3 regions of the Allobranchiibius sp. GilTou38 genome follow, and region 3 is predicted to be linked to each of the others. Evidence: riboswitches for the same ligand, from Rfam matches in the RefSeq annotation. Region 3 holds a riboswitch; each other region holds the start of a gene.

Region 1 (3,267 bases), on a different contig from region 3:
CGTCATGGTGCAGGAGCTGACCCGGGGCGGCTTCACCGACATCGACGAGGCGCTGGGACGGCTCAAGCGGATCCAGCGCAGCACCCGGATCTACCCGCGGTGGTTGATCGCGGTCGGCTATTCGGCGCTGGCGGGATCGGTGTGCGCGCTGCTCGGCGGCGGCAGCATGGCCATCGTCGTGGCCGTGCTGTCCGCCTTCGTCACCGACTATCTCGGCCGTCTGATCCGCAGGCGCAACATCCCGTCGTTCTACATCGACGCGGTCGGGAGTGCCGTATCCGTGATGCTGGCCTGGCTGGGCTACCTGCTGGCCGCGAAGGGCGACCTCGGACTGCAGATGTCGACGGCCGACTTCGCGTACGCCGTGTCCGGCGGGTTGGTCGTGCTGCTGCCCGGACGCGCGATGGCCTCGGCGGTCGAGGACGCCATCACCGGGTATCCGGTGACCGGCGCAGGCCGGTTGCTCACGGTCTTCCTCAGCGCCGCCGGCATCATCGTCGGCGTCGCCGGCGGCCTGTCCCTCACCCTCAAACTCGACTCGGCGCTCAACCTGCAGCTCACCTCACCGGGCGCCCTGCACTTCGGATCCTCGAGCGCGACGCTCAGCCTGCAGTTCCTCTACGGCGCGGTCGGTGCCGCCGCCGGTGCGCTCACGATGCGCAGCAGGCCGCGCTTCATCCTGCCGACCGCGGTGCTCGGCAGCCTGGCGCTGGGCCTGTCGGGTCTGGCGCACCTGGTGTGGGCCGTCGGGGCGACCACCTCCATCGCGGTGGCGTCGGTGTCGGTCGGGGTGCTCGCCCGCGTGATCGGCCTACGGCTCGGCGCGCCCGCCCTGGTGCTGGTGCTGCCGGCGGTCTCGCCGATGCTTCCCGGTCTGCGGATCTTCGAGGGCATGTATGACGCCATCGTCGGCTCGGTGATCGGCTCCGCCGCCTCCAATACCCAGAGCGCAGCGGCGTTCCCGACCCTGCTCGGCGCCGCGGGAGTCGCTCTCGCCATCAGTACGGGGGTCGTACTCGGCGATGTGCTCGCGGCACCGCTGGATCGCAACGCGCTGCGGCGCCGCCGAGCCCGCATACGCTGATCTTTCGGATAGAGCAAGCATTTCCGCCCGCGTGTCGCAAACCTCCGGTAACGTTTGCCGCCCCTGCACGATGTGATCACCAGTCACACGCACCTCATACGTCACAAGTACGGGGAAGTGTCACAACTGCATACCGCACACCCGCGCGTCCGGACGCCGAACCTCATCGGACGCACCGGCCCCTCACTCCCGAGGACGCCGGCCGAGGACGGGGGACCCAACAACGGCGGACGCCGTACGTGTCTGCCTAGGGGTGAAGCCGGCACGCCGGCCGGGCACCTGACAGCCCGAACCCGACAGCTCACCCCGCAGGCGTTCGTCAGGAAGGAACGCTCTTGCGTTACGCACCGAAACACGCTGTCGCCAGACCGTCCTCCACCACCGGACGACGCACCGCTGGAGTCATGATGGCCTCCGCCGCCACCGTCGGCGCCGGCCTGGCCACCGCCGGCGCCGCCCACGCGGAGTCCCCGTACAACGTCTGGGACCGCGTCGCGACCTGCGAGAGCAGCAACAACTGGGCGATCAACACCGGCAACGGGTACTACGGCGGGCTCCAGTTCTCGGCCAGCACCTGGACCGGTTTCGGCGGCTCGAAGTACGGCGCCACCGCCAACCTGGCCACCCGCGACCAGCAGATCTACATCGCGCAGGCGGTGCTGCGCGCCCAGGGCCCCGGCGCCTGGCCGGTGTGCAGCGTGCGCGCCGGGCTCACCCGCGCCAACGGTCTCGCCGTGGTGGTCAACCCCGGGAGCGGCAATCCCACTCCTCAGCCGCCCCCCTCCCGCGGCAGCGTCCGCAAACTCGCCGTCGACGGCTCCTTCGGTCCGCTCACCATCAGAGCGGTGCAGCAGTGGGTCGGCGTGTCGCAGACCGGCACGATGTCCTACTCCACCCGGACCGCCCTGCAGCGCAAGGTCGGCACGACCCCCGACGGCGACATCGGCCCCAAGACGGTCGCCGCCCTGCAGACCAAGATCGGCATCAGCCGCGATGGCGCGTCGTACATGAACACGCGCACCGTCCGCGGCCTGCAGACCTTCTTGAACGCGTACGTGCTGGTCTGACCGACCACTCGAACCGCCCGTCCCTGTTGTAGGGGCGGGCGGTTCGTCGTCCTGCGGTGTGTTTTCTGTTTTGTGCTGCTGACGTTTCGGCCCGCTCGGTCCGAAAGGTGCAGTGCGGCAAAGGGTGTGGCGCTCGTTGTGGCCCGCTCGGTCCGAAACGCGGCGTACGCGTGGGGCTCGGCCGTCACAAGGGCACCGCTCGGTCCGTTGCGCGCGGCGCGAAGGGTGGTGACCCGGCACAAGGGCGCCGCGTGGTCGCTTGTGAGCATCGACCTTTGTCCACAGACCGCCCACGCGCCGGCGCGCGGGCGACCAGACTGACGCGATGATCGCGGCCGCCGTCCTCCTCGCTGGCGCCGTCGGCGCGGCGTACGGGGAGTGGCTGCGTCGTTCGCTCGCGACGGGGCGCTATCGGTTGCCCGAAGAGAGCGCACCGCTGCCCGCCCGCAGGTGGCTCGTGCCTGTCGCGGCACTCGCGGCCGCCGGTGCGGTGTGGCACTTGGCAGACCTGCACCGCTGGGGCCTGGTGTCGGCGTACGTCGTGCTGATCGCCGTCGCGCTCCCGTTGGCCGCGATCGATCTGGACGTGCATCGGCTGCCCGACCGCCTCACCCTTCCGGCCATTCCGGTGATCGCCCTGCTGCTCGCGCTGGACTGGGATGTCCACCGGCTGCCACGCGCACTGCTCTGCGGGGCGCTCGCCGGAACGGTGTTCCTGCTTCTTGCACTGGCCGTGCCCGGCGGCCTCGGCCTAGGCGACGTGAAGCTGGCCGCCCTGCTCGGACTGCCGCTCGGATGGTGGGGTTACCCGGTGCTGATCCAAGGACTGGCAGGGGGTTTCGTGATCGGCGGGCTCGTCTCGCTCGTGCTGGTGCTCACGCGCAGGGCGACCCGGCACACCCACGTCGCGCTCGGCCCGTCGTTGCTGCTCGGCGCACTGGGAGCGCTGCTCGCCGCCACCTGAGCCCGCCGGTACCATCGGTGCCGGTCCGCGCGGTGTCGCGAGCCCACGCCGGTGTAGCTCAGTTGGTAGAGCGCCTCACTTGTAATGAGGATGTCGCAGGTTCGACTCCTGTCTCCGGCTCCCGTTCTACCGAAGACGCCACGAGGGGCTCG
Region 2 (3,267 bases), on a different contig from region 3:
CGGCTACATCTACGTCGACGGCTCGCTGGTGGGCACTACCGACGAGACCCTGCTGAAGGACCGCCGGATCCTGCGCGACGAGGGTTTCGTGACCGTCATCGTCGTACGCGACGCCGACACCGGGCAGATCGCGGCCGGACCGCAGATCCAGGCCCGCGGCTTCGCCGAGGGAGAGGCGGTCCTCGACGAAGTGCTGCCGAAGCTCGAGGCCGCCCTGGAGGAGGCCCGCCGCAAGGGCGTCACCGACTCCTACCAGTTGCAGCAGGTCATCCGCCGCACCGTGGGCTCGTTCATGGGCGGCAAGCTGCGCCGGCGTCCCATGATCATCCCGGTCGTCATCGACGCCTGAGTCACCCCGCGGAGTTCTCCGCTTCGCTTCACCCAACGAGGTTTCTCCTCCGCTTCGCTCCTCCGAATACCTTGTCGGGGCCCGAAGCTTCGCTCCGATACTTGGCGGGGGCCCCGAACGTCACCCCGCGAAGTTCTCCGCCACGTAGCGGAGAACTTCGTGGGGAGAAGAAGAAGGCCCGGACCGACGAGCGGTCCGGGCCTTCTTCATGAGAGATCTCAGATGGACAGGTGCTGTCCGATGAAGATCAGGTTGGCGTTGTTCACAGTGCCCTTGTTCATGGCGAACAGGGCCTGCCAGCCACCCTTGACGTGGTACCGCTCAGCGAGCTTGCTGAGCGTGTCGCCGGCGTGCACCGTGATGACACGGCCGGTGGGCTGCGTACGCAGCTGCGGCGCAGCGGCGTGGTGCAGGTGCGTACGCACCTGGGGAGCAACGTAACGGTGGGTGCGCACCTGGGGGGCGACCGCGTGACGCTGCTTGACCACGGGGCGCGAGGCGCCGCGGCCGGGGTGCTTGACGACGGGGCGGGGGGCCGGGGTGGCGACGCCACCACCGCTGCCCGCGCCGTTGCCGGAGGTCAGGCCGGCCTTCTTGGAGCAGACCGGCCATGCGCCGGGACCCTGGGAGGCGAGCACCTTCTGGGCGACCGCGATCTGAGCCGAACGGCTGGCGAGGTCCGCACGGGCGGCGTACGCGGTACCGCCGTAGCCGGCCCAGGTCTGCTGGGTGAACTGCAGGCCGCCGTAGAAGCCGTTTCCGGTGTTGATGGCCCAGTTGCCGCCGCTCTCACAAGCAGCGACGCGGTCCCAGACGGAACCGGAAGCAGCGTGGGCGGTGCCGGCGGCCGCGAGGCCGGTGCCGAGCATCGCGGTGCCGACGGCACCGACGGTGATCATGCGGGTCTTCGTAGAGATGTTCTTCATGTATGAACCAATGTCCCTTTCCTGACGCGCGCCTACGGAGTTAGCTGTCGGGTCGGGCGGTCAGGTGCCCTGCAGAAGTTCTCTGCTTAACCCCAGTGGGTCTCCATGCATGGAGACCCGGTTGGGTCCCCCGTCCTCGCCGTTCCCGGGACGTTCCCGGCAGATGGTGACACCGGGCGAGGTTAGGCGCGGTGCCACGAGGGCTGAATCGTGCCGTGGTGTGGCACGCCCCGAAAGTGGGCCGTTAGCACATCTAGTGCTGACGACCCGATGTGGACCACCGTACGTGCCGATGCCGCCCCTGCCAAACCCGCCTGGTCGACCGTCCGGTCGTGTCTGTGGCGGTCCTGTGAGCAAGCGGAAGCGCATCTGAGGGTTGAGATGTGATAGTTAGAAAGGCTATGTCCGAAACGCATGGACCCGGCGGCAGTGTGCGCCGAGGCCCAGCAGGTGGTGGCAGCGGCGGCCGAGCTCGTGCCGGATGGGTGCAATCTGCTTGCAACGGACCGGCACTGGGCGCCTGCGCAGTCCGCCCGCGGTCACGCGTCGACGCTGTGACCCTGTGGTCATGCCCTGGTGCGGGTGAGACGGACATCCACCGGATCCCCGTCGCACCTGCCCGACCGCGGTGTGCTGAGCGGGGCCTTGGAACCGGGTGACCGATGTCACGCCCGTCCTCAGCGCAGGCCGACGATGCCGAGGGCGCCGAGCGCGACCAGCCAGCTGACGAAGCTGCCGACCAGGAAGTACTCGGTGACGGCATCGATGCCGAGGCCGGAGATCTCCTGGCGCGCCGATCGACGGGCCTGCAGCTCGGGGAAGCGGATGAGGCCCTTCGCGGCGATCACGAGCCCGGCCGCGGTGATCTGCCCGGCCATGCCGAGCCCGAGGATGAACAGGCGCTCCATCGGACCGAGCAGCCGACCGCCGCGCAGCTCGTCGGAGGGCTGCGGCTGGCCCTCCGGCTTCACCGCGCCGATCGCGGTCAGCACCAGGCGCACCAGCTCGTTGCCGGTGGCCAGCTGCACCGCGCCGAGGCCGAGCACCAGCAGGAAGCGGTCGGGCGACAGCTCGTGCAGCGTGGCGAACGCACTGTGCCGCATCCAGTGGCCGAGCGCGCCGTCGGCGTGACTCGCGCTGCCCGCGGCGATCATCACGACCAGGACGCCCGCTCCGAGCAGGCACAGCGCCAGCGTCTCGCCGTGTCTGCTGCGCGCGGCGCGACCGGCCAGCCAGCGCCACGCGGCGGCGACCGCGGCAGCGAAGACCAGCAGCACGATGTCGGCGGCGTCGTGCAGGTCGGCCACCAGGGCGGCCACGAGGAGAACGAGCGGCCCCACCGCGTACGACGCCACGACGGACCGGACCCGCACCAGGTCGCCGACGCCGACGGCGAGCAGTAGTGCGCCGAGGATGCTCATCGGACGGAGGCGAGGTCGCGGGCGGCGTTCACGATGACTTCCAGGCCCGCGGCGCGGATGCGCTGGGAGATCGCCGACGGGGAGACGTCCTCGGCGCGTGCGATCTCCGTGCGGGACTCGCCCGCCACGAGGCGTTGCAGGATGCGCATGGCTCGTTCATCCAGCGATGAAAGCAGTTGGTCCTGACACACCAGGGCGGCGTTGACCGCTCCCGCGCTGGGGCCGTCGTCCTGCGCGGGGGTGTAGACGGTGCGTACGGCGTGCGTCGCCGGTCGTCGTTCGGCCGCCTGCGCCGCTTCGATCGCCTTGCGGGCGGCCCACCACGCCGGTCCGTCCTGGGTGCCGGCGCGGGCGTCCAGCACGGTGGCACCTCCCCAGCTCAGCCCGAATCGCACCAGCGTCTCGGGCATCAGGCCCAGCCTGATCCGGAAGGCCGCCTCCAGCGCATTGCCCAGGGTTTCGTAGCTGGCCTGGAATTCATCACCTACCGTGATCCGCAGTGCGGTGGTCGCGGCCACCAGGTGGTCGGTGCGGCGCAAGGTGGAGACGAGGCGGGTGTGCAACGCATGGC
Region 3 (3,267 bases):
CGCGCATCAGCGCGTGGGCCTCGGACCAGAGCCGCCCGGTCGCGGACCGCGCCGCACTGGAGGCTGCCGAGCAGCGGTACGCCGAGCGCTATCCAGACCACGGCCGCGCCGGCGACGTGCCGGTGCCGCCCTTCTGGGGCGGATACGTGATCCACGTCGACGAGGTGGAGTTCTGGGTGGGTCAGGCGAGCCGGCTGCACGACCGGGTGCGCTTCACGCGTACCGGCGAGGGTGCCCTGGACGACCCGTCGGTCTGGACCCGGGAGCGCCTGCAGCCCTGACCCGCTCGACCTGTCGAGTGGCGGAGAAGCCGCTCGAGTGCACCCGGTGGGAGTGCGCCACTCGAAACATAGGTATGCCACTCGGGAGTGGGCGTGAAACAGCCCGCGGGGTCCGACCTGGTGGCCGGTGCGCGATGGACGGGTCGCGCCCCCACGGGCTGCGGTGGTGCGTGGTCTTCACCAACGCCGTCCGTTGAAGAGCCGGTCACCGAATGGGAGGCCGACCAACGGCTGCGCTAGTGCGCAACCACCTCACGCGTCCTAGATGAATGCACTCTCGGACCACCTCCTTTCTCGTGTACCCAGCACGGTAGACACGTCGGCAGGTGGCCCGCAACGGGGTTTCGCGAGGCGGTTGAGGAAGGAAGAGGGCGACCGCCATACAGGGGGGAGATGGCGGCCGCCCGAGCCGGGCTTCGCAGCCCGCTCGCCCCGGACCGGAGTCCGAGACCTTCGCGTGACAGCAGACGAGGGGACGTCCGTGCTGCCACGTTCACTGGAACGACCGCCCGGCCCGGATGATTCCCGAACGGGCGCTGCGTGGTCACTGTGCGCCGACGGGTGCCGACGCCGGTCCGGGATGGGAAGATCGACCCTGTGACCGACTTGATCGACACCACCGAGATGTACCTGCGCACCATCTTCGATCTGGAGGAGGAGGGCATCGTCCCGCTGCGCGCCCGGATCGCCGAGCGTCTCGGCCACTCCGGGCCGACGGTGTCCCAGACCGTCGCCAGGATGGAACGCGACGGCCTGCTCACCCTCGCGGGCGACCGCCACCTGGAGTTCACCGAGCACGGCCGCACCCTGGCCACCCGCGTCATGCGCAAGCACCGGCTGGCCGAGCGGCTGCTGGTCGACGTGATCGGGCTGGAGCTGGAGTACGTGCACGACGAGGCCTGCCGCTGGGAACACGTGATGAGCGAGCGGGTCGAGCGCAAGATCCTCACGATGCTGAAGGACCACACTCTCTCCCCCTACGGCAACCCGATCCCCGGTCTCGCCGAACTGGGGGAGACCGGGACCATCGAGAAGTTCCGGGACGGCGTCGCCTCCCTCACCGAGGTGGTCTCCGCCGAGCCGTCGCTGCTCGTCGTACGCCGCATCGGCGAACCCGCGCAGGCCGATCACGCCACTCTGGAGGTGCTGACCGCCGCCGGCATCTCACCCGGCGCCGTCGTGCGCGCACGCCTGGAGGACGGGCGGGTGCTGGCCCGGGTCGAGGACGGGCCGGAGGGCGTCTCGCTTCCCCCTGAGATCGCCTCGCACGTCTTCGTGCAGCTGCCCTCCACGGCGGCCCTCGCCGCGGGAGCCGTGCCCGTCTCCTGAGGCGCGGTCCGCCGGCTCGGGGAGATGTCCACCGTCGTTGTGACCTCGTTGTGACCTGGGTGTGCAGCTGATGTATCTTAGGCGGCGGTTCTCAGCCTGAGGACCCCCGAGCGGCACCGCCGAGTCCTGCCAAGCAGCCCGGGAATGCAACGATCCGCAAGGCAGGAGCGGGGGACCCACCTTCGGCCGTTCGCAGTATCGGGACGGCCTCGGGGCTAAGTCACGGGCAGTCATCGGGGAACGGACTGCCACGGACCGGGTAACACCTCCACCCGAGCCCGACAGCTCACCTCGTAGGCGCCGAGAGGTTTTCATCCGTGTCTGTCATGCAGCCCCGGGGGCGTCATCGCGCCCCGAGCAAGTTGTCCACGTCCTTCAACACCACCGCACGCGTGTCCGCCGCGGTAGCTGTCGGCGGCGGCCTCGTGGCCTCCGCCGTGTTCTCCCAGTCCGCGCAGGCCGCTGACACGAAGCACCAGGGCCCGGCCTCCGCCGCGGCTCCCGCCCAGGCGTCGATGACGCTGGTGCAGAACACCGCTCGTACGTCCGCCCCGCACGTCGCCGCGGCGGTCGACGCCCACACCCGGCTCGTCGCCGTCCACGCGGACACCTACGTCGCGCCCGTCGTGAAGAAGGCGGCGCTGGCTCCGGTGCGCCACGTGGTCGCCCCGGTGCGCCACGCGGTCGCCCCGGTGCGCCACGCCGTGAGTCAGCCCGCGCCGAAGCACACGACGCCGGTCCGGTCGGCCAACGGCGGTGGCAGCACCGTCTCGGCGCCCTCGTCCGCCAGCGGCGTCGTCGCGATCGCGGAGCGCTACATCGGTGTTCCCTACGTCTACGGCGGCACCACCCCCAGCGGGTTCGACTGCTCCGGATTCACCAGCTACGTCTACGCCCAGCTCGGCATCAACCTGCCGCGCACCGCGGCGGCCCAGCAGGCGTCGGCGACTCCCGTGAGCACCCCCCAGCCGGGCGACCTGGTGTTCTTCGGCAGCCCCGCCTACCACGTCGGCATCTACCTGGGTAACGGCATGATGATCGCCGCGCCCAAGCCCGGCGACCACGTGAAGATCGAGGCCGTCTACGGCACCCCCTCGGGGTACGGCCGCCCCTGAGCGTCCACGTCACGACGATGCCCCCTCACCATCGGTGAGGGGGCATCGTCGTGTCGTGCGGAGGTTCGGTCAGTCGCGGGCGGCAGGGCCGTCGCCCGGTCGCTTCTCGTCCTCCTGCTGCGAGAAGCTCTTGTCCTCCCCGGTCGCGGCGCCGCTGCCGCCGCTCGCCTCGGAGTCCGCGACGAGCCCCGTGTCGCCTGCCTCACCCTCGTCGGGGCTGAGCTGCTGGGCGGGTTCCTGGGGGTTCGGGTCGTTCGCGTCATCGCTCATTCGGCCAGTATGTCCGCACCGGGCCCACCTAGGCTGACGCTCGTGCCCTCCACCCCACCCGCACCCGACGCCGCCACGCATGTGCTGAGCGGTCGACGTCCGGTCGAGATCGTCGACATCGGCGCCAACCCCATCGACGGGGAGCCGCCGTACGCGCCGCTGCTGGAGCCGGGAGTCGCCCGGGTGACCGGGTTCGAGCCGCAGGAGTCCGCGTATGCCGAACTCACGACGAGAGAGGACGGGGCGCACCGCTACCTGCCGTACGCCGTGGG

The links. Region 3 has a riboswitch for cyclic di-AMP ahead of JOB34_RS03905 (C40 family peptidase). Riboswitches for the same ligand answer to the same signal wherever they lie in the genome.
Region 1: another riboswitch for cyclic di-AMP. It lies ahead of JOB34_RS17865 (transglycosylase family protein); the one in region 3 lies ahead of JOB34_RS03905 (C40 family peptidase).
Region 2: another riboswitch for cyclic di-AMP. It lies ahead of JOB34_RS17925 (transglycosylase family protein); the one in region 3 lies ahead of JOB34_RS03905 (C40 family peptidase).

The regions. Positions count from the first base shown of each region.
Region 1 covers NZ_JAGEKN010000007.1:10-3,276, reverse strand. Annotated here, with positions in the region: gene JOB34_RS09195 (threonine/serine exporter family protein) at 1-1,084, shown strand, start outside; cyclic di-AMP (ydaO/yuaA leader) riboswitch at 1,271-1,414, shown strand; gene JOB34_RS17865 (transglycosylase family protein) at 1,492-2,151, shown strand; gene JOB34_RS09185 (A24 family peptidase) at 2,477-3,115, shown strand; tRNA gene JOB34_RS09180 (tRNA-Thr) at 3,163-3,235, shown strand.
Region 2 covers NZ_JAGEKN010000010.1:38,230-41,496, reverse strand. Annotated here, with positions in the region: gene JOB34_RS14400 (ribonuclease J) at 1-349, shown strand, start outside; gene JOB34_RS17925 (transglycosylase family protein) at 568-1,275, opposite strand; cyclic di-AMP (ydaO/yuaA leader) riboswitch at 1,290-1,447, opposite strand; gene JOB34_RS14390 (hypothetical protein) at 1,953-2,696, opposite strand; gene JOB34_RS14385 (SatD family protein) at 2,693-3,267, opposite strand, start outside.
Region 3 covers NZ_JAGEKN010000005.1:97,414-100,680, reverse strand. Annotated here, with positions in the region: gene pdxH (pyridoxamine 5'-phosphate oxidase) at 1-281, shown strand, start outside; gene JOB34_RS03910 (metal-dependent transcriptional regulator) at 879-1,610, shown strand; cyclic di-AMP (ydaO/yuaA leader) riboswitch at 1,718-1,922, shown strand; gene JOB34_RS03905 (C40 family peptidase) at 1,937-2,725, shown strand; gene JOB34_RS03900 (hypothetical protein) at 2,795-2,995, opposite strand; gene JOB34_RS03895 (FkbM family methyltransferase) at 3,038-3,267, shown strand, end outside.